DNA from 4 places in the Lysinibacillus sp. F12 genome. Region 3 is predicted to be linked to each of the others. Evidence: riboswitches for the same ligand, from Rfam matches in the RefSeq annotation. Region 3 holds a riboswitch; each other region holds the start of a gene.

Region 1 (5,384 bases), on a different contig from region 3:
AATGAAGGGAAATGAAGGTACGTGGGTAAGCGCAATAAATGGCGTAAGTCGATGGTGCTAGCTTTAGCACTAGCAGGCGGCTTATTATTTAATACAATTCAACCAACAGAAGTACATGCTGAAGAAACTTCTCAACAAATGATTGAGAAAAAGGCTGAAATAGATGCACAGGTTAAAAAATTACAAGAAGAACTAACGAAATTACAACAAGAGATCGACGAAAAAGTAAAAGTATTTAAACAAGTACAAGCGGAAATTAAAGAAGTGGATGCTAGTATTGTTGAAACAAAAAAACGTATTGAGCAACGTTCTAAAATCTTAAGTGAACGTATGGCTGCATACCAAGCACAAGACAACACAGTCGGTGTTTATTTAAATGTAGTTCTTGAAGCAAAAAGCTTTGCCGATTTAATGGACCGTGTCGTAGCGGTTAAAACATTAATGGATGCGGACCAAGAATTAGTGGATCAACAAGAAGCTGACAAAGCGAGCTTAGAGCAACAAAAAGCTACATTAGATGAAAAACAAAAAGAGCTTCAAAAACAATTCCAAGAGCTTCAACAAAAAGAAAGCGAAATGGAAGTGAAAAAGGCTGAAAATGAAGCAAAATCATTAGCCTTAAAAGCTCAAATTGCTACAAAACAGGAAGAAGAGCGTTTAGAAGCAGAACGTAAGGCAGCAGAAGAGGAAGCGGCTCGTTTACGTGCTCTTCAAGCAGCAACACCAGTAGTACAAGCTACTCAAAATAACGGTGATGGTGAACAACCACAAAAAATTATCGTTGGTTCAGGCGCTGGTACTGCCTCTTCAGGTGATGCAATTTCTACAGCAAAACAATTCCTTGGTCGTCCATATGTATGGGGTGGTAATAATCCAACTTCAGGGTTTGACTGTTCTGGTCTTGTACAATGGTCTTACAAACAAGCAGGCGTTTCTTTACCACGTACTGCATCACAACAATATTTAGCAACACAACGTATTTCTGCTGGTGAAGCACGTGTTGGTGACTTAGTATTCTTTAGCTATGGCTCAGGTGTAGCGCATGTAGGTATCTACTTAGGTAACAACACAATGATTGATGCTCAAAATAATGGTGTTGTCATTGAATCACTTGATTGGTGGAATCAATATTTAGTAGGCTTTGGTCGAATTCAATAAGCCACCATATTATATAGACGATTAACTTGATAAAAAGGTCATCTTTGTAAAGAAAAAATACAAAGATGACCTTTTTATTGGGATTAAATTTTAAAGTTCACTTTAATGATGCCTGTTTCCTTCAAGGCGATAAAGAAAATAATGACAAAGGGTCCAATAAGCAAACCGATAATTCCAAATAACTGTAGACCAATAAACATAGCAATTAATGTTGGTAAAGTTGATAAACCGATATGTTCTCCCATCAGTTTAGGCTCGACTACACGACGAATAATGAGTAAAATAGCAGCTAAGATGAATAATTTTACAGCAATAGCTGTGTTTCCCATTAAAAGGTGATAAAACCCCCACGGTGCTAGAATAATGATGGAGCCTAAAAAAGGGACTATATCTATCAGCCAAATAATAATAGTCATCGTTATGGCGTATTTCGGCTGGATTAATAAAAGTCCAACAAGTGTAACGCCTCCAATAATGAAGCTTACAAATAAATGTGCTTTCATATAGCCTAATGTTGCATCCTTTAAACGGTTTAAAATAATTTTTATTTTCTTTGCTGTATTAGGCTTTAAATACTTATAAGTAATGCGCTTCAATTTTGGCAGATCAAGCATAAATAGGAATAGGGCAATCATATAGACGAGAAGACTGATAAATAGCCTTGGAATCTCTGAAAAGAAGGCTGAAACTTTGCTATAATTAAAGAAACTTAAAAAAGTTTCTTCAATTTTCTTTATGAAATCCATTGTGGTTTTTTGAAGCGAAGTACTAACTTCAGGTGGAAAGTCTTCAGTGTATTTAGAAATATTTTCTTGCATATGAAGCCACATATCTGATAGCTTGGAAATATAATAGGGAGCTTGCTTAGACAATAAAATTATTTGCGTCATGATCTGTGTAATTGAAATATAGCAAATAATAGAAATTATAATGACACTCACTATGTATATAAAGGCAACTGCAATTTTTCGAGACATTTTCCAGCGCCTTTTAAAGAACATGACGATCGGTTCAAGGAAAAATGCGCTAATAGCTGCTAATATTAACGGCATAGATACAGGAATAATAAAATAAGCAGCTATAATTAGGGACAGAATCACTAGCAATCGAAAAATCAATTTCCTAGCATTAAATTTATTCATAAACTCACCTTCTTTGCGAAAAAAATTAAGTTAAGTGTACCATAAATAAAGTTTAATGACGTTCTGAAACAATAAAGGTAGGGATAAATTATGGAAAAAGAGATTTTGCAACTTTTTAATAATCTAACAGAGCGTAATCGAGATATACAATATGAATCTTACGAGGAACTGATGAAAATTCTGCAGGAGCCCGTAGATTGGACATATGCAGTGTGGGAACAGCTTGTACAAGCACTTACATATAAAAATGGCCATGCCCGTGCACTTGCTGCGCAAATTTTATGTGCTTTAGCTGCAAACAGTGATCCCGAAGAAAGAGTATTGGAAGATTTTTTAAAGATTTGGGCTGTGACCTATGATGATAAGCCTGTCACGGCAAGGCATACATTACAAGCTATTTGGAAAATTGGTTTAGCAGGCCAAGTACAAAGCGATTTAGTTGTATCTTTTTTAGCCAAGAGATTTCAAACTTGTTTAGATGAGAAGCATCCTACTCTCATTCGCTATGATATTATTGTATCCTTAAAAAAATTATATGATCATACGAGTGATTCTAAATTATTAGACATAGCACATCGATTAATTAATGAAGAGCAAAATGTTAAATATAAAAAGAAATATAAGTCAGCCATCCGTTCCTAGTAACGAGATGGTGTTTTTTGTGCAAACTCTTTGGTTATTGGAGAATAGTCAATTATAATATATAAAAAAACAAAAGGGGTTAGGGAATGAGCATTTATAATTATTTAGTACGAAAGCCGAATGGTGAAATTTTATCAATGGAAACATTTCGCGGTAAAACATTGCTAATAGTTAATACAGCTAATCAGTGCCGATTTACATATCAATTTGAGGACTTACAAAAAATGTACGATAAATATGTAAAAAATAATTTTGTCGTTCTAGGTTTTCCTTGCGATCAATTTGGCCACCAAAATCCAGAAGATGGAGAGGAAACTGCGCATCTTTGTAAAGTAAACTACGGAGTTACGTTCCCCATTTTTGAGCTTATCCAAGTAAATGGTGAGACGACACATCCTTTATTTAATTATTTAAAACATGAAGTCGATTTCCGTGAATTCGGGAAAGCAAGCATGCAGGAGAAAATGCTGGCTGAGGCGATCGTTCAATTTGCTCCAAGTTTCTTAGATGGTCGAAATATTCGCTGGAATTTTACTAAATTTTTAGTAGATGCAAGCGGAAAAACCGTAGCTCGCTTTGAGCCTACAGACTCACAGCTTGATATTGAGCAAGCAATTGAAAAAGTATTATAGTCGAGTAACTTTAATGCTATGATATCGCCTATAAAACGAGTATCCTTTTTGTACGTAACTATTTTTTCCTATCAATCTATGATAAACTGCATTACAAGTGAATTATTCTTGCAGAATAAAGGTGCTTGCTAGCATAATCGGGAATTCGGTAAAAGCCGAAGCTGTTTCCGCAACTGTAAGTACAGCCATTATAAAGATTAGCCACTGTTTCGTAGGAAATGGGAAGGTTCTTTATAGCTATTATATATTTCATATAATAGCATTGTACAAGCCAGGAGACCGACCTTTATTTGAACGTATAACAACTCTTCGGAAGCTAGGAGGATATACGGCAAATACATAGGCAGTGTCGTGTTTGTATGACAATCATTATGTTATTTTCGTCGTTCCTTTGCGTGAGGAGCGACGTTTTTTTATGTACTGAACAAGCGAGAATTTTCATTTGGAAAAATGGGGGGATAGTAGATTGAAAAAAGATGCACGTTATTCTTGTTATCCTTTTATGCGTGAGAGGGCTTCAACTGTCGATTTTGAGATTCGCACAGATAGTTTAACAACGCATATAGGGGTTGCACTAGCTGTAGTGAAGAAAGAGGATGTCCAGGCTGTTGCAGATGATTTAATGCAGATTTTACCTATGGCTTATCATGTTAATGGCTCTGTTCGTGGAAAGCTAGCAGTTACAGATGAAGATCTATCCTGGTTAAGTGCGCGCTATGATTTTTATGTTCGTCATGTGAAGGATGAGATTCAAAATTTTGTTTTACCTCAAGGAACAGAGGCAGCGGCTGCTCTACATCTTTGCCGTAGTGAGGCGAAAAAATCGTATCGAACTTTACACAAGGTTTCAGAAGAACAAGAGGTGCCGTCTATTCTCTTTGATTATTTAGGCTTATTAGCCAATGTATGTTTTGTAATGGCTGTCTATATGAATCAACAAGCCGGAATAGCTGAAATTCCGTTTATGAGTAAATCCTATCCAATGAAAAAGAAAAAGGTGAATAATAATGAAGAAACTATTTAATTTACACTGGCTATCGGTCTTATTGCTAGCGCTCGTTTTAGCAGGTTGTGGTACCGCGGGAGATACAAAAAATAAGGATGTGTCTCAAGATGAACAAAAGATTGAGCAAACAAGTTATAAAGTAACCGATGATCGTGGTGTGGAAATAGAGTTTAAGGAAGTGCCAAAAACAGTTGTGTCTTTACAACCTAGTAACACAGAAATTCTATTTGCACTAGGGGTTGGCGATAAAATTGTAGGTGCCACTGAATATGATACTTATCCAGAAGCAGCTCAAAAAATCGAACGTGTTTCTGATACTGTGAATTATAACAGTGAGCGAATTATAGCGTTAAAGCCAGATGTTGTGATTGCGTATACGATTGGTAAGAAGGATGCACTTAAGCCACTCGAAGATGCAGGAATTAAAGTGTTTGTTATTCAATCAGCGGCTACATTCGATGATGTATATGGAGATATCGAACAAATTGCTGCCGTTATGGATGTGAAGGAAAAAGGAAAGGCATTAAACGAAGAAATTAAAGCAAAAATCGCTGATGTGAAAACAAAGGTTAAAGAAGTAAAAACACCCAAAAATGTTTATTTAGAGATTAGTCCAAAGCCTGAAATATATACAGCAGGCTCTAGCACTTTCCAACAAGAAATATTAAATACGGCAAATGTAAAGAATGTGTTTGCAGATTTAAATGGCTGGAAGCTAGTATCTGAGGAAGATGTTATTGCGAGAAATCCAGACGTCATTTTAACAACAGTCAACTATACAGAAAATCCAATTGGAGAAATCCT
Region 2 (5,384 bases), on a different contig from region 3:
CGAGGTGAATTTTGAAAAATTACAGGAGGAGGTCAAAGATTTATTAATTCCAAACGAAACCATCAAAAATGCCTATAAAATTATTAGAGACATATTTATTTTTACGAATAAACGATTAATCCTCATTGATAAGCAAGGAGTTACTGGTAAGAAAACGGAATACCATTCGATCCCCTATAAAAATATTATTCATTTTTCAGTAGAAACGGCTGGTACATTTGATTTAGACGCAGAGCTAAAAATATGGGTATCAGGCAGTTCGCTACCTATCCAAAAAAGTTTCAATAAGGCGACCAATATTTATAAAGTGCAAAGTGTTTTAGCGCAGTATGTTTTAGTATCGTAATGATGAAATAAAGCCACCATCATGAATCACATTCAAAGCCCGCATAGATGCGAGGCTTTTTTGGCTGTGCTTAGAAAGGGGGAATAGGGATGGGGAAATTACTATGTGAGGGGTGTATGCTGTCGCCCCGTTCCAATTAGGGAGCAAGCGCACAGAGCTTAGAAATTAGCAAAGAAACGCTGACTGGTTCTACCTTACGCATAACCTTTTATATTGTAAAATAATAGATATATTTCAATAATATTGCTAGAATTCAATGGATGGAACTGTTTTTTGAAGAAGTGTGATTCGTAACATTAGATTGTTGGGGGGTGAGGGAAATGGTTGAAAAAATTGAAATGAATAATAAATCTATCATTTCATTAACGCTTGGTATTCTTTCTATCATCGTACCATTTATTGGATTAGTTCTTGGGATTTTCGGAGTAGTTTTATCAAGAATGGCAACAAAGGAAATTGCTAAAAGAAATGAAAATGGCAGAGGTTTGGCAATTTCTGGTTTAATTTGTAGCGTGATCGGGATTATCATTCAAACCTTTGCAGTATTGTCTATTATCCTTTTTTATTCAATTACTGGTGTTTAGCTTAGTATTTGACCTTAGAAAATACCGTTTTAAGTTGGACGGGAAGAGGAAAAGTGGAAATGGCCATGAGTCAGGATACCAGCCTGTTACGAATACACACCATAAACCTCTTTTTTTGTGTTGAAAATGCATGACCTTCCCAAGCCCCCTGTTTTTAAGATTTTGCTCAAAGCTTTTTTTCTTTTTGAAGAATAATAGTTATACACATTACTATTTGTAAAGATGGTGAAACGATGGAACAGATGCTAAAGGAAATAATGTCTCCAAGTCATCAATATAAAGTTCAAATTATAAAACGGAGAGATGGTCTTTTTACAACAGAAGTATATATGTGGCAAGAAGACTGCGGATATGAATTTTGGAGTCCTATTAAAAAAGGATTGAGTTTGATTGAGACTGAGGAAGTAGCCGTAACAGTAGCCATTGAACAATTAAGACAATACTCTGGTGAAGTTATTACTCTTTAGTTACATCACTCAACGCTGTCAGATGTAGCGAGAATCGTTGAATCGCGTAGTTGTGCGTATAGGTTTGTCTGAGGTGCGTTTATAGGTTGTTTATGTTAGTATTTCAAAATGATGCAAGTGTCTTATCCCGATTTAACTCGCGGTTTTGCGTTAAAAAAATGAGCGTAGGAATCCCCTGCGCTCGTAACTCATTTTATCAAATATTACATAACTAATAACCTAAAATAAAAGTGTCGTAACTCCTTTTTTAAAAGCCGTTAATCATTCGCTAAAATTTATTCTCATGCGAGTATGTACGCCGAAAAATAGATGAAGGTGATACGGATGTTAAAAGAAGATATTCGGTAAAGGACGTATTAGGACAAAACATTAACTAGTGTCGTTGATTTAATATGTGAAAAAGACGACCATTTTGCTGATTCGTTGGAAAAGACCAGAACGTATAGCGGTAAAGAAATTGAAGCTATTCAGTATTATGCTGCGTAGAAAATCCGAGGGGATTTCGAAAGAGATGACCCGCATGAAGCTGAGGAAGTATCATACTATCAAAGTAAATAGGAAGACATGTTGTCAGAATTTCAGAGTTTGTAAGATTAAGTGAAGAAATGGTTTGGAAAATATTGTGATATTTGACTTTAGAAATCCACTACTTTACAATTGATTTTAGTAATCTAATAGGAATGTGGAGTACACCCGATTCCTATGACAATTGAATAGCGTGTAGTAATAGGTGTAAATTGCGTGCAATTTGCTTAAAAGGGAAGTCGGTGTGAATCCGACACTGTCCCGCAACTGTAAATGTGAGCGACTTTTCAGCAACCACTGTCAAATGATGGGAAGGGGAAAAGTGGCGATGACCATGAGTCAGGATACCTGCCTGTTATGAGTACACACCATAAACCTACGAGGAATAGGAGGTGGCATGTTGACAAAACAGAATGCTCTGTTCGTCACAGTACGTCAAACGCCCAAAGTTCATGAAAGGGTTCATTTTCGAACTCCTTCACATTTACTTAGGGTTTGTTTGGCATTGTGTGATGAATCACATTAAAGCGAAGGATTTCCTCAAACATAGAAGGAAGTCCTTTTTGTTTTGAAAATATGTACGCAAAGGGGATGCACATAGGATGAATATTCATGCAACGATAACACAGGAAACGCCTTTTGTAGATATGACCATTTGTAAGCAGCCAAGGACAGAAATTGCTAAAAAAGCGAAAACAAGAATGGTGGTTGAATCACTGATTGATCAATTATTAGCAACGAAGCTGATTCGCAACAACCGCTTTTTTGAGCGAATTTTATATAATAAAGACATTATTTGGATAAGAAATGGTGAGGTAGAAGGCCATCTTTTTGCTCTGGCAACGTTAACGGATCAACTGAAAACGAAGACGAATAGCTTTATGATGTATATGCCGACGAACCCTATTATATATGAGGTGAACGGGGAGCCGTATCACTTAATTACACGCATTGATTCAACACGAGCAAAGCCTAACCTTGATCGCCTTTCACAAGAGCCCAATCCCGTGTTAAGCGCTGCACGTGTCAATGATTTACTATGCTCCATTGTTATACGTTTTTATGAAACTTATATAAATGATTTAATGGAAATTTCTCATCAGGATCAACTAATCGCATTCGCGCAGCAGGAATATAAACAATTTCTGGATGCGGTTCAGGAGTTAAATGGTGATCACTTAAATTGGCATCCACGAGGGAACGGCCATGAGCTATTGTTAACATTAATTGATCAACTACAAATATTAAAAAGTCAGCCTGGTAAAGTTTTAATCGACTTCACTAATACGCAGGGCTATGTGGTGGTTGAACCTGCTTATCAGGTCCATAAGCCCTCAAAGAAAGCTGTCGGTGCGATATGAAAACAAGCCCTCCATGAAGCGGGGGGCTTGTTTTATTTATGCCAGCGTATCATGCTTCATCTGAGGCTATTAGCCTAACACACCGTCCTTGCAAATACTTTACTTGACTTATCCCTGAAAGTGCATGGCTGCTTGAGCCTCTTGCCAAGGGACAGTATAGCCTTTGCCTTTAGCGCAAAAAATGCTGGAAGAACTGTATTCAGGGTCCGCATTTTTATCATAGCCTATCTGGGCTATTACTTCTTCTGCATTATGACACACATCATAGCCATCAAATTGGAGGGTAAGTGAGCCTTTCCCATTGGTATAGGCAGCAAAGATTGTGCTATAGCTCATAAAGGTTGCTACAGGTGCACGTCCTGTCAAAACAACGTCAGTTTCGGTGAGGTCTGGGTCGTCGAATGTGCCGGCAGCCTGTTGAATGTCAGTCATCATACGGCCAATAAAATCATTGGAAGCTTTCATTTTAAAGCGATAATATGGCTCAAGCAGGATGTTCTGTGCTTGTTCTAGTCCTTGACGTAGTGCTCGGAAAGTAGCTTCTCGGAAATCACCACCAGAGGTATGCTCATTGTGACCACGCCCCGTTAATAGCGTAAAATGAATATCTGTGACGGCGTAGCCTGTGAGTAAGCCGTGATGATCACGCTCAAACAAGTGCTTCTCAACGAGACGCTGGTTGCCCACTGATAAATCATCGGCATGACAGGCATTACTAAAGGTAATTCCTGCTCCGCGTTCATTAGGCTCCATTAATAAATGAACCTCTGCATAATGCTTGAGTGGCTCAAAATGACCGTAGCCTGTAACGGTTGTCCCAATTGTCTCCATATATAATATTTGCGGCTCTCCAAAAGAAATGTGTAATGCAAAACGTTTCAATAACACGTCAATCAGGACTTCTAACTGAATGACACCCATTATGTGCACATGGATTTCCTGAAATTTTTCCTGCCACACGACACGCAATGACGGCTCCTCGGCCTCTAGTAAACGGAAAATCCTTAATACTTCTTTTATATGTTGCTCACCCTCATATTGAACTTTTGCCTGTAATGTAGGGACAAGCTCATAGGGCAGTGATAGCAATTTACTGCCAATTCGATCCCCAATATTTGCCTGACTGAGCCCTTTAACAGCGAAGATTTCACCAGCCTCAACTTGCTGAACAGTTTCAAATCGACTGCCGTTATATAGGCGAATTTCTGTTACTTTTTCTGTGATATCTCCAAATGTAAATTCATCCCGAACATGTAACTTGCCTGTAAGGGCCTTGATGAACGTTAAACGTTGATGTCCATCATGGCGTATTTTAAAGACCTCTCCTTGAAAAGGTGCTTCTGGCTCGAAGTGAGTACCCGTTAGGAATGGAAGTTGAGCAATAAATTCCTCAATGCCTTCATCCTTCAACGCAGAACCTATAAAACAAGGAAAGGCATCCTCATTTTTAATCATCGTTTGTAGTCTAGTCATGCATTGGCGATGTTCCAATGTTTCATTCAAAAAGTTATCTAGCAGTTCTTCATCACGCTCTGCCAGCAATTCCATAATCGTGCTTGAAACATAGTTTTCCTGCAGTGGTTCATCTATGAGGATTACATGTTCTGAGAAATCCTTATGCAGCTGAGTCATAACAGCTCTCACATCTGCTCCGTCACGATCTATTTTATTAATAAAAAAGAATGTAGGGACATGATAGTTCCGTAAAAGCTGCCATACAGTTTCTGTATGACCCTGTATACCCTCTACAGCACTAATAATAATGATGGCATAATCCATGACACGAATGGCACGCTCCATCTCAGGGGAGAAATCGACATGCCCTGGTGTATCGATCAGCGTATATGTATCGTCGCCGATAGTCATGCGACCTTGCTCGGCAAATATTGTAATGCCACGTTTACGCTCAAGCTCATGATTATCTAAATAGGCATCCTGATGATCGACACGCCCCCGCGCTTGAATACTATTGGTATGATAAAGCATTTGCTCAGAAAAGGTTGTTTTTCCTGCATCAACATGAGCAAGAACCCCAATCGTCTTGTACATACTAAATCCTCGTTTCTATAGGTGGCTATGTTCTCATTGTATCAGAATACTA
Region 3 (5,384 bases):
TTCACCGTAGCAAAAATCGCAAGCCTTCAACGACAATACATCACCAATTGGTGCTAATAAAAAGCCTACTTGCTGTAATTTTTCAGTGATGCGTTCAGGCGTAGTTGTAGGTATTTTTAAATGGATTTGATGATCTGGTGTGTATTCCATCGATCCATCTTCGCCTACGACCTCTGCTAACGTCATCATTTGCTGTGGTGTAAAAAATTTATTGGCCACTCCAGGGCTCACTGCTAATTCAAAAATGGATTCTATTTTTTGTTGTACAAGCTTTGGAGTAACCTTGATAGCATTTGTTCCCTTTACCATTGCAAGTGCCGCTGTAGCCATTTCAAGTGCCGTTTTTTTCGGCTTTGGCATAACGGCTACACTGGGTTTATTCATTCGCCCTGCATTGGGGTCTGCCGCAAAGTCATTGCGTGCTGTTCCTGTCTCTTGATTCATCGCCCATGGCTCATTTTCTTCCCGTAAACGTTGATGTGGACGTAATGGCTGCTTTTCCTCGCCAAGTGTATATTTACGTTGGTAGCCACGTGGCGTAATCATTTTATTATCATAGAAAAACGTAGATGAGTTTCCGATAATGACGGTTGTCAGCATACCGATATCATGTTCCAACATGTCTGCCAATGTGGTCATCGTCACTTCTTGACGTTCTCGATAGGCACTTTTCACAAGCCCTACTGGAGTGTCAGGTGAACGATATTCTAAAAGAATTCGCTGTGCTTCGACAATTTGTCTTGTACGGCGACCGCTTTTAGGATTGTATAGAGCAATGACAAAATCGGCCATTGCTGCAGCTTCCACACGCTTCGCAATTAAATTCCACGGAGTGAGGTGGTCACTTAAACTAATGGTACAAGCATCATGCATAATCGGTGCACCAAGTAAACTAGCACATGAATTGATAGCTGAAATACCCGGGACAATCTCGACTTCAATACCAGTTGCCTCTGTCCAGCCTAGCTCAATTAAAACTTCATACACTAATCCCGCCATACCATAAACGCCCGCATCTCCACTCGAAATGACCGAAACTATACTTCCTGCCTCTGCTTGACGAACTGCCTCCTGAGCACGGGACACTTCTTCTGTCATGCCTGTACTGACAATAGATTTTGCACTCACTAAATCTTGAATCAGCTCAACATAGGTTTTATAGCCTATGATCATATCACTTTGTTGTAAAGCCTCTACTGCACGTGTCGTAATATGCTTAAAGTCTCCAGGTCCAAAGCCTACTACGAAAATTTTCCCTTTTTGCGCCATGTTTTTACCCCTCTTTCACCTTTTCAATCCCTTTAATGGCTGTCGTTTGCGCTGTTCGCTGCAATGTCCCTTCCCGAAGTGTATAAACATGATCGTTATGTAAGGATTCATGATGCAAATCCTGTACAAGTGTTCTAGCATGCTCCGTTGATGGTACACGGTACCAATTCCCCTGGGGGTAAGCAATAACCACACAAGCATCCTTACATCGTCCATTACAGCGTGTTCTTGTCGTATGTATTTCTTTATCTAGTGCGTTTCGCTGTATTTCGTCCCGTATAGCTTGGGTAATTTCTTCTCCATCCTTGTTCATACAGCTACTGCCATTGCAAATAAAGAGATGTGTTTTCATCCCCTCTAAATTCCACGTTGTCATTTTATGTCTCCCCTCTTTTGCTTTTGGAAAAAGAAAAACCTTTACTCTCCCGAAGAGTAAAGGTTTGTAGAAGCCAAATAAAAACGAATAGACTGAAAGACAGATCCTCGCTTTTGCTTCAACTTCTCCCTCCGAAAAGTTTGCATGCACAATCTGATAAGCAGGTTTCCTGACTTAAGCTTCATTTTACTGTCGCACCTTCCCTAGTTTGCACAGGTGGCATTGCGATTTCATCAGCTATTACAGTAGCGGGGGCTGTATTGGACTTTCACCAATTTCCCTATTATCTCGAGTTTTTCGAGCACTTATCGACGTTTTATATGAAATTTTTAATTGTATATTTAATAGAAAACTGTCTTAATCATATCTTATTATTTTAAAATTTCAATATTTCTTTAAAAATTCATGACAAATTTATCAATTTTATCAGAGAGTTTTTGGTTATTTAAAATTGGTGTTGTTCCCTTTTATTCTCAAAATCCTTAGTAATCAGAATTTTCGACATTGATAGTCTATTTCAAAATTTTTATAAAAAAGTATAGCATATTTATGGAAATTCGTGGTACACTTTGTCGTGAAATCTCACAACTTACTATTTTTGGTGTAAAATGCTCGTCATTTTACTTAAAAGGGAAGCCGGTTCAAGTCCGGCGCGGTCCCGCCACTGTAATAGGGAGCTTTATAGAAAATGTCACTGTCCAATGGATGGGAAGACCTATAAAGTGTTGAACTAGAGCCAGGAGACCTGCCGAAAATATGTGATCGTTTCATCCTACGAGGATAGGTGTGCGGCTTAGCAGATGAGAATGTTATTTGCTTTTTTAGCTATGCACTTTTCCAACAACGGAAAAGTGCTTTTTTTATTACGCACGCTACATTCTAAAAATCTATTTATAGTTTGGAGGAAGAAAATTGAAGCTGTCTTGGTGGAAACTTAGTTATTTTGTATTGGCTTTTTTAATGGTGCCAAAACGTGCCTTCGCCATGCATATCATGGAAGGTTTTTTACCAATCGAATGGGCTATTTTTTGGTGGGTAATCTCCGTCCCATTTATTATTTTAGGATTGCGCTCTATTCGTAAAACAATCGAAGAAAACCCAGAAACAAAAATGATTCTGGGACTGTCTGGTGCGTTTGCCTTTGTTCTATCAGCCTTAAAAATCCCTTCAGTTACAGGGAGCTGTTCACATCCAACAGGGGTAGGTCTCGGAACAGTCTTATTTGGACCGTTAGCGATGAGTGTCATCGGGACAATTGTTTTATTATTTCAATCTTTACTTTTAGCACATGGTGGAATCACAACATTAGGGGCTAATGCATTTTCGATGGCTATCGTAGGTCCGTTTATCGTCTACTTTGTATTTAAAGGGGCGCAAAAAATGGGGTTATCGTTTTCATTAGCTATTTTCTTTGCGGCTATGCTTGGGGATTTAGGTACATATGTGGTGACTTCTATTCAATTAGCACTTGCTTTCCCATCTGAAGTCGGTGGCTTTATGGCTTCATTTACAAAGTTCGCAAGTATTTTTGCCTTAACACAAATCCCGTTAGCTGTGAGTGAAGGGATATTAACAGTTATTGTCATGAACTTCTTGAAAAAATATAATATTAGCGAATTAAAGTCTTTACGTGTTTTCTCTACAAAGGAGGCGCACTAATATGAAACGAAATTTATTACTATTAGCGATTGTAGTGCTATTGGCCATTATCCCGCTCTTCGTCCAAAAGGGAGCAGAATTTGGCGGAGCTGATGGTGAAGCCGAAGCTGCCATTGGAGAGATTAATGCAGAGTATGAGCCATGGTTTGATAGTTTATGGGAACCGCCTAGTGGTGAAATTGAAAGCTTATTATTCGTGCTACAAGCAGCTATTGGTGCTGGTTTTATCGGCTACTTTATCGGCTATATGCGTGGCAAGCATAAAGAAGGTTAAGAATGATGTTACTCATTGATAAGTATGCGTATCTCAATAAGCTAGCGTACGTTCATCCTCTAGAAAAAATGATATTTTCATTAGGACTACTTTTATTCACGCTTATTATGAGAGAGGAACGACTTTCACTCATTACATTTTTTGTAATGAGTGCTTTTATCATTTGGGGTGCGAAAATCCCACTAAAATACTATGCGAAGCTATTATTACTACCAGGATTTTTCTTATTCACAAGTCTCATCTCCATCCTAATTTCGATAGCGCCAGCAACGCATGTATTACCAGCCCATATGGGATCATTTACGTATACGAGCTGGACAATTTTTATTGGGAGAGCCAGTATCGCTACCGCACAGCAGCTATTCTTTATCGTACTCGGCAGTATAAGCTGCTTATATTTTTTAATTTTAACAACATCTGTACAAGAGATTTGTTATGTGCTTCGCCAATGGAGGCTCCCTCCTTTATTAGTTGAGTTAGTAGAACTCACCTATCGTTTTATTTTTATTTTTTTCGAAAGCATGCAAAAAATTCATTTAGCCCAGCAAGCCCGCCTTGGCCATCATTCACCCATGCAATGGTTACGTTCGATGTCTATGCTGATTGCAGCGTTGTTTATTGAAATGTTTCAGCGTAGTCGAGAGCTTAACAATGCCATGCAGGCACGTGGCGGTGAAACGGTTTATTGGCACGAAACGGCCGTCTATAATAAAAAAAACTGGCTCGGCATGATGGCTATTTTTTTATTCCTTATCGTATATGGAGGATACTTCTCATGACAGCATATTATTTTCAACTGACTAATTTGTCTTATGCCTATGCAGATGGAACAAAGGCTTTGACAGATATTTCACTAGACATTCCAAAAGGGAAAAAAATCGCTATACTCGGTCATAATGGAGCAGGAAAATCCACTTTATTTCAACATCTTAATGGCATTTTGAAACCGACAGCCGGAACCATTTCATTTAATGGGAACGAACTTCAATATAGTAGAAAAGCATTAAAAGCACTTCGCCAACAGGTGGGAATTGTCTTTCAAGATGCTGATAATCAGCTTTTTTCAGGAACCGTTAAGCAAGATATAGCCTATGGTCCATTGAATTTAGGATGGTCTACGGAAAAAATTGAAGAAAAAATAGCCTGGGCTGTGGCACAAACTGAAGTAACAGAGCTACTTGATAAACCGATTCACTTCTTAAGTGTAGGACAGAAAAAACGTGTGGCAATGGCAGGTGTATTAGCGATGGAACCGGCTGTCCTTTTATTAGATGAACCAACGGCTGGTCTTGATAGCTATTATGCTTCTCAGGTTTTTCAGTACTTAGCCAAATTAGAAGACTGTGAACGAACGATTATCGCAGCTACTCACGACATTTCCCTTGCCTATGAATGGGCGGATCACATCATCGTCATGGAGGCAGGAAACATTATTTATCATGGTGATCCTATCGCCCTGTTCTATGAAGAAGAATTGCTAAAACGGGCACATCTTGAGCGACCATGGGTCTTTGAAATGACCATGGCTCTACAAAAAAAGAAATTATGGCAAGAAAATATTTCAGTTCCTCGCTCTAAGCATGACTTATTACAATTGATCGAACAGCTACCCGTTCAGGTTTAATAAGCATTATTAATAATAAAATAACGGACAGCTCATCCCTTTACTGTTCGATTTTTCAAATTGCGAAGAAAAATTTTCCTCATTTACGAAACTTTTCTATCGCTTATCCGTATTAGTATAGTCGAGACCTATTATAGAACATCAAGGAGAGATACAATTGAAAAGTTGGTTTAAAAAATCAG
Region 4 (5,384 bases), on a different contig from region 3:
CTTTGTTCCAGTTGACTGCCTCATACACTATATTTGACATGCTACACACTCCTCTAAGCTTTGTAATCGTTGACGAACATAGTAAACGGACTTAATCCCTTTAACCCATGCATAAATGTATACTTTAGCTAGTTGTTCTGTTGTCCAATTATCAGTGACATAAAGAGTCATTGAAATACCTTGGTCAACATGTTTTTGAGAAGCTGCGTATAAATCAATTAAATCATAAGGATCAACATCATAGGCCTCTACATATAGATGACTGTTTTCATTTGTTAAATGTGGCATTGGATAAATTGTTCGACTATCTGCATAATCACGAACCTCTACACGTTCTGTACATGGAGAGATGGAGGCCGTACAGCTACGAATGTACGATATACTACCAGTTGGTGCTATAGCTAAACGATATGAATGGAATAAGCCATATTGCATAACATCTTGCTTTAATAATTCCCACATTTTACTAGTAATGATTGGAATGTTTCCGAGTGCTTTTAATACAGCAGGTGAAAGCTCTTCTTCAGTCTTATTTACATATTGATCAAAATAGATACCTGAAGCATAATCGCTATCTTCAAATCGATAGAACGTTTCTGCTTTTTCTTTAGCCATTTCCATCGATGATTTTAGAGAATAATAGTTCATTGCTTCCATAAAGCGGTCCATGAAATGAATAGAATCTTTCGAGCCATACATAATTCCCTCCGTAACAAGATGTCCATGGAGATTCATACACCCTAGACCTACTGAGTGCATTAATTGATTGGCTTTTGCGACCGACGGAACATTTTTGATGTGCGTCATTTGGGATACATTTGTTAATAAGTGCATAGCTGTATCGATTAATGCTTCAAAATCATTTACTTTACTCGCTGCGTGGATATCAATTGACCCTAAATTACACGACACATCTAACCCATATTCGTTAGGTTGATCTTGATCTGTGATAACACTAGTTTCTTGAACTTGCAAGATTTCAGTACATAAGTTTGACATTTTTACGCGACCGATATTTTTTAGTGGATGTACGTCATTGACATTATCATCAAAAATTTCAAAGGGATAACCGGATTCGAATTGAGCTTTTTTTACCTCTGTATAGAGTCTACGCGCATTCAAACGTTTAATTTTACGGATTTTAGGATTATCTAGTAGTTCATAGTACATGTCAGAAATTGAAATTTCCGACATTCGTTTACCATATACTTTAAAAATATCATATGGACTAAATAACACTATATCTTTATCACGCTTCATCAGTTCGAAGAAAATACTTGGTATAATAATACCTGTTGATAGTGTTGCGAGGCGAATTTTATCATCAGCATTTGGTTTTTTTGATGAAATAAAATTCTCTATATCTGCATGGAAAATATTTAGGTAAACAACTCCTGAGCCATTACGCTGACCAAGCTGATTAGAATAACTAAAAGAATTTTCTAATAGTTTCGCCACTGGAATCACACCACTTGCACGATTTAGTATTTCTTTAATTGGATCACCTAAAGGACGTAAATCCGTTAAGTTAACCCCGACCCCTCCACCTAGACGTGATAGCTCTAAACAATAACCAATATTTTCAGCGATGCTATTCATGGAGTCATCCATGGATAATTTAAAGCAACTTACTAATTCGCCACGAGCTTTCTTCCCACTATTTAATGCAGTAGGCGTTGCAGGTTGATAGGCTTCCATCATCGCTTCCACAGAACGTTCTGCTAGTACCGTGTTCCCCTGTGCCAAGTACAAGGCAATAATGACAATCCGGTCCTCATATTTTTCTAAGATTTCTTCTCCATCACGACTTTTCATAGCGTAGCTGTCATAAAATTTGCTAGCACTCATAAATGATGGGAAACGGAAATTATAATCATACGCTTTTTTGTACAACTTTTTAATAAAATCCATCTCGTACATGTCGATAAAAGCTTTTTCGTAGTAGCCTTCATCAACTAAATAGCGGATTTTTTCCTCTATATCTATAAAGTAACGTAAACGTACGTTGACATATTCTAAAAAGTAGCGGCGCGTAGCCTCACGATCCTTTTCTAACTCTAGTAGCCCCGTTGTACTATAACGATTCAGTACGTCATTATTAAGCTTTAAATAAGTTTTCATCCCATTACCCTCGTTTCATAAAACGTTTGTATAGCTTCATAATCTGTTTGATTGCCGCGCAAATCTAATTTCCTCACTAATGGTACATGATAGGTAGTAGCAATTTTCTCTCCTGCTGCGCCAAATACATGATGTCCAAAGTTACTGTTGCCACTAGCAACTACTCCTTTACAAAAATCTCTGTTTTTATCTAAGAAACGTTGCACTTTTGCTGGAATGTCGCCTAAACCATCTGTGTATGTAATTAAAAGATAAGGCTTATTCAAGCTTAATTCCTCTGAGAGTTCAATAGATTCTGCCCTTAGTTTAGATACTACATTGCGGACATTTCCTGTACGACTAGCGTAAACGATCATAGTGTAATCATCTCAATACGAGAAACAATTTCCTGAACATCCCCTATAAATGTTTCATCCACCTCTAAGACAGGCACACTTAAAAAACCTGCATCAATAATTGTTTGTTTAGCTTGTTCATCGTGATCAATATTAACAATTTCTGCTTCAAGTCCTGCTCGTTGTAATTCGGATTTTACCCAAAGGCATTTTGGACAGATTGTTTTCGTATAAAGTTTCATAGTAATCCCTCTTTTCATAAAATAAAAAAGCTACCTCTTCTAAAGAGATAGCTTACATGGAAACGTTAACATACTAAAAATACTGACGTTCCCATCTCTTAATCCCCGAAGAAATGATAAATTTGTTTTATAAAGGCAGGTCTCCTGGCTTTGCTTCAATCTCTGATTTCCTTCCCATGCGAATGCACAGTGGTTACAATCATCGTCAGCTTTACAGTTGCGGGGACAGCGTCGGAATAGTACCGAACTTCCCTATTAAACTACATATAGTAGTACCTATACAAAACGAACACAATATATTGTTTTTCAATAGTTTTAAGTGTACCATCCTTTATATAAAAAGTAAATCGCGAAATAAAAGTTCATCAATTTGAGACTATTCATATTTTCTCACATAACCTTAAACGAAAGAGCTAAAACATAATCATATAAAAATATAACTATAAAAAAAATAGGAAGATACATGCTGATCATTTATTTACCTAATAACGGAGGCCCAATTGAAATTTTATTCATAAAAAAGGCATCTTTCCATAATAGTAAAGATGCAATTATGACTAAAACTACATAATCGTCAACCCACTTTGAGAAAGATGTAAATCATTCATCATACTCAATATATCCTATCTTTGCAGATTTTTCGTTGTACTTGTCCCTTTGCAACTATTCATAATAATCAGGTACCTTTAGCCAGTTATTCTGTATTCATAGTATAACATATCCAAGTTCTTTCTCTGTCCGCTCAACTAGGTATATTAACTTTATCCTTTATTTACAAAAATAGCTGATGAATTTTCTATACTCATCAGCTAACCTTTTACTTAAAACCTATCTATTGTGATATCCAAATTTATACTAGAGGCTGTCTTAAAACCTTCCGCAGCAGCGATCATTAAAGAAGAGGCACCCCCCTTTACCGTTTCACCTGCAACATATATTCCAGCCGCTGTTGTTCGTCCAGCACCATCAGTAATAATTATCCCATTTTCATCAACTTGGCAATTTAGCTGTTTAGCAAATTTATTTGGACGATAAAAATTAGGTACGACAAATCCACCACTTCTTAAAATATGTTCACCTGTTTCTAATTCAATACTAATTAAGTTACTATCTTCCCCATGCAAGTTTTTTACACATTCTGTATACAGTTTAATTTTTTTACGTTCAAATTCACTTTGAACGTTATCGGAAAGTTGATGACCATTCGTAAAAACGATTAAATCCTGTGACCAATTAAAAACCAATTTGGTCATATGTTTAATATGCTCCTCTTTTTCTGCTATGATAGCCAATGGCTTGTCTCTCAGCTCCCAACCATCGCAATAAGGACAGCTAAACAAGCTTTTTCCATAATATTGTCTGATTTGCGGGAGGGGAAACTCCTCTTGTATTCCAGTAGCTAACAATACTTTTGCAGACATATATGATTTATTTTCCGAAGTTTTGACAAAAAATAAACCGCTTTTATCATCTTTAGTTATCTCGATAATTGTTTGATCTAACATAGATATAGATGGGTAAGATTTTATTTCCTTACTAGCTATATTCTTAAATTCTTGTGGCTTTATCCCATCTCTTGTTAAAAAACCATGCGACTCTTGAGTTACACGATTTCGATTAGTTCCATTATCAAATATAGCAATCTTTCTGCGCGCCCTTCCCAATGTTAAGGCAGCACTTAAACCAGCAGGGCCACCACCTATAATTACACAATCGTATTTATTCATCCTTTTTTCCTCCACATCAAAATATATTATAGACCTTTAATATCTGTAATTAAGGCAAAAGACACCGCAAAAGTTATATACCTTTTCAATTATGAGTCATTAACCCCTTAATGTTTAACTACCTCATTAAAGATTACGTAGCATAAAATAACTTTTAGTTTGTCGGGTCTTACCGCCCTATTAAAGACTTAATATATCTATAATATCTATTTAGTTTTTTTTCGTCAATTTTTTCGTTTTCATATTTAAAATACATAGGACCATCAAATATCTGCCGTTGAAAGAATTCTTGTCCACAGAAATGAATCTACTATAGGCTAGTTATGAATGAGGTAAAAGTAAAAGCCACTCCAAAAGTTTGGAATGGCTAATTTTTTTACTGTACTTCATGAATACTGTCCGTACTGTTTAATTATCAAAATAAAGTATGATTAGCATATGCTTTACATTGTTCCTGCAAGTATCATTACTTAAATTCAATTTCCTCTGCCGATGCCCCTTTTGTATACGTTATGGTCGATCCAGCAGGTAAATTACGGATTTCTTTTACATTTTTTCCTTCAATAATAATGGAACCAATTTTCGTACCTTTAAAGTCAATAATCGCATTTCCTTTTTTAGGACTGATCACTACAGTTTTGTTTGCAAATCCTTCGCCATGGAATTCGGCATATTGACTAAATACTGCAATGCCATTTTTAATAATGGTATTTTCCCCTAACGTTAATGAAATGCTTGGACGATTCACTATTAATTTACCAGTCTTGTAGTGATTAAAGCTATATACATTTTCAGGTACTATTGGTGTTGGTATTTCTTCTTTTCCTGCTTGCAAATCAATTTGAACTAATACAGGGTCATGATCCGATGCTCTGCCTTGTGCCTCTGTAAAGTTCGCATTCATATGAATTAGGTCAATTTCCGTAACATCCGCAAGATGATTCGAAACTAAAATATGA

The links. Region 3 has a riboswitch for cobalamin ahead of AC3CH7_RS10215 ((2Fe-2S) ferredoxin domain-containing protein). Riboswitches for the same ligand answer to the same signal wherever they lie in the genome.
Region 1: another riboswitch for cobalamin. It lies ahead of AC3CH7_RS19755 (hypothetical protein); the one in region 3 lies ahead of AC3CH7_RS10215 ((2Fe-2S) ferredoxin domain-containing protein).
Region 2: another riboswitch for cobalamin. It lies ahead of AC3CH7_RS00050 (hypothetical protein); the one in region 3 lies ahead of AC3CH7_RS10215 ((2Fe-2S) ferredoxin domain-containing protein).
Region 4: another riboswitch for cobalamin. It lies ahead of AC3CH7_RS03640 (glutaredoxin family protein); the one in region 3 lies ahead of AC3CH7_RS10215 ((2Fe-2S) ferredoxin domain-containing protein).

Annotation. Positions count from the first base shown of each region.
Region 1 is NZ_JBYMLP010000005.1:105,123-110,506, reverse strand. It holds gene AC3CH7_RS19775 (C40 family peptidase) at 22-1,158, shown strand; gene ytvI (sporulation integral membrane protein YtvI) at 1,242-2,300, opposite strand; gene AC3CH7_RS19765 (hypothetical protein) at 2,391-2,942, shown strand; gene AC3CH7_RS19760 (glutathione peroxidase) at 3,029-3,574, shown strand; cobalamin riboswitch at 3,677-3,876, shown strand; gene AC3CH7_RS19755 (hypothetical protein) at 4,041-4,598, shown strand; gene AC3CH7_RS19750 (ABC transporter substrate-binding protein) at 4,582-5,384, shown strand, end outside.
Region 2 is NZ_JBYMLP010000001.1:8,332-13,715, reverse strand. It holds gene AC3CH7_RS00065 (PH domain-containing protein) at 1-346, shown strand, start outside; gene AC3CH7_RS00060 (DUF4190 domain-containing protein) at 667-930, shown strand; gene AC3CH7_RS00055 (hypothetical protein) at 1,164-1,397, shown strand; cobalamin riboswitch at 2,109-2,292, shown strand; gene AC3CH7_RS00050 (hypothetical protein) at 2,525-3,283, shown strand; gene AC3CH7_RS00045 (GTP-binding protein) at 3,392-5,332, opposite strand.
Region 3 is NZ_JBYMLP010000002.1:633,962-639,345, forward strand. It holds gene cobJ (precorrin-3B C(17)-methyltransferase) at 1-1,269, opposite strand, end outside; gene AC3CH7_RS10215 ((2Fe-2S) ferredoxin domain-containing protein) at 1,274-1,645, opposite strand; cobalamin riboswitch at 1,788-1,969, opposite strand; cobalamin riboswitch at 2,228-2,412, shown strand; gene AC3CH7_RS10220 (energy-coupling factor ABC transporter permease) at 2,558-3,304, shown strand; gene AC3CH7_RS10225 (energy-coupling factor ABC transporter substrate-binding protein) at 3,306-3,578, shown strand; gene cbiQ (cobalt ECF transporter T component CbiQ) at 3,581-4,357, shown strand; gene AC3CH7_RS10235 (energy-coupling factor ABC transporter ATP-binding protein) at 4,354-5,202, shown strand; gene AC3CH7_RS10240 (S8 family serine peptidase) at 5,360-5,384, shown strand, end outside.
Region 4 is NZ_JBYMLP010000001.1:699,645-705,028, forward strand. It holds gene nrdF (class 1b ribonucleoside-diphosphate reductase subunit beta) at 1-40, opposite strand, end outside; gene nrdE (class 1b ribonucleoside-diphosphate reductase subunit alpha) at 28-2,121, opposite strand; gene nrdI (class Ib ribonucleoside-diphosphate reductase assembly flavoprotein NrdI) at 2,118-2,477, opposite strand; gene AC3CH7_RS03640 (glutaredoxin family protein) at 2,474-2,698, opposite strand; cobalamin riboswitch at 2,816-2,993, opposite strand; gene AC3CH7_RS03645 (NAD(P)/FAD-dependent oxidoreductase) at 3,520-4,425, opposite strand; gene AC3CH7_RS03650 (chitobiase/beta-hexosaminidase C-terminal domain-containing protein) at 4,892-5,384, opposite strand, start outside.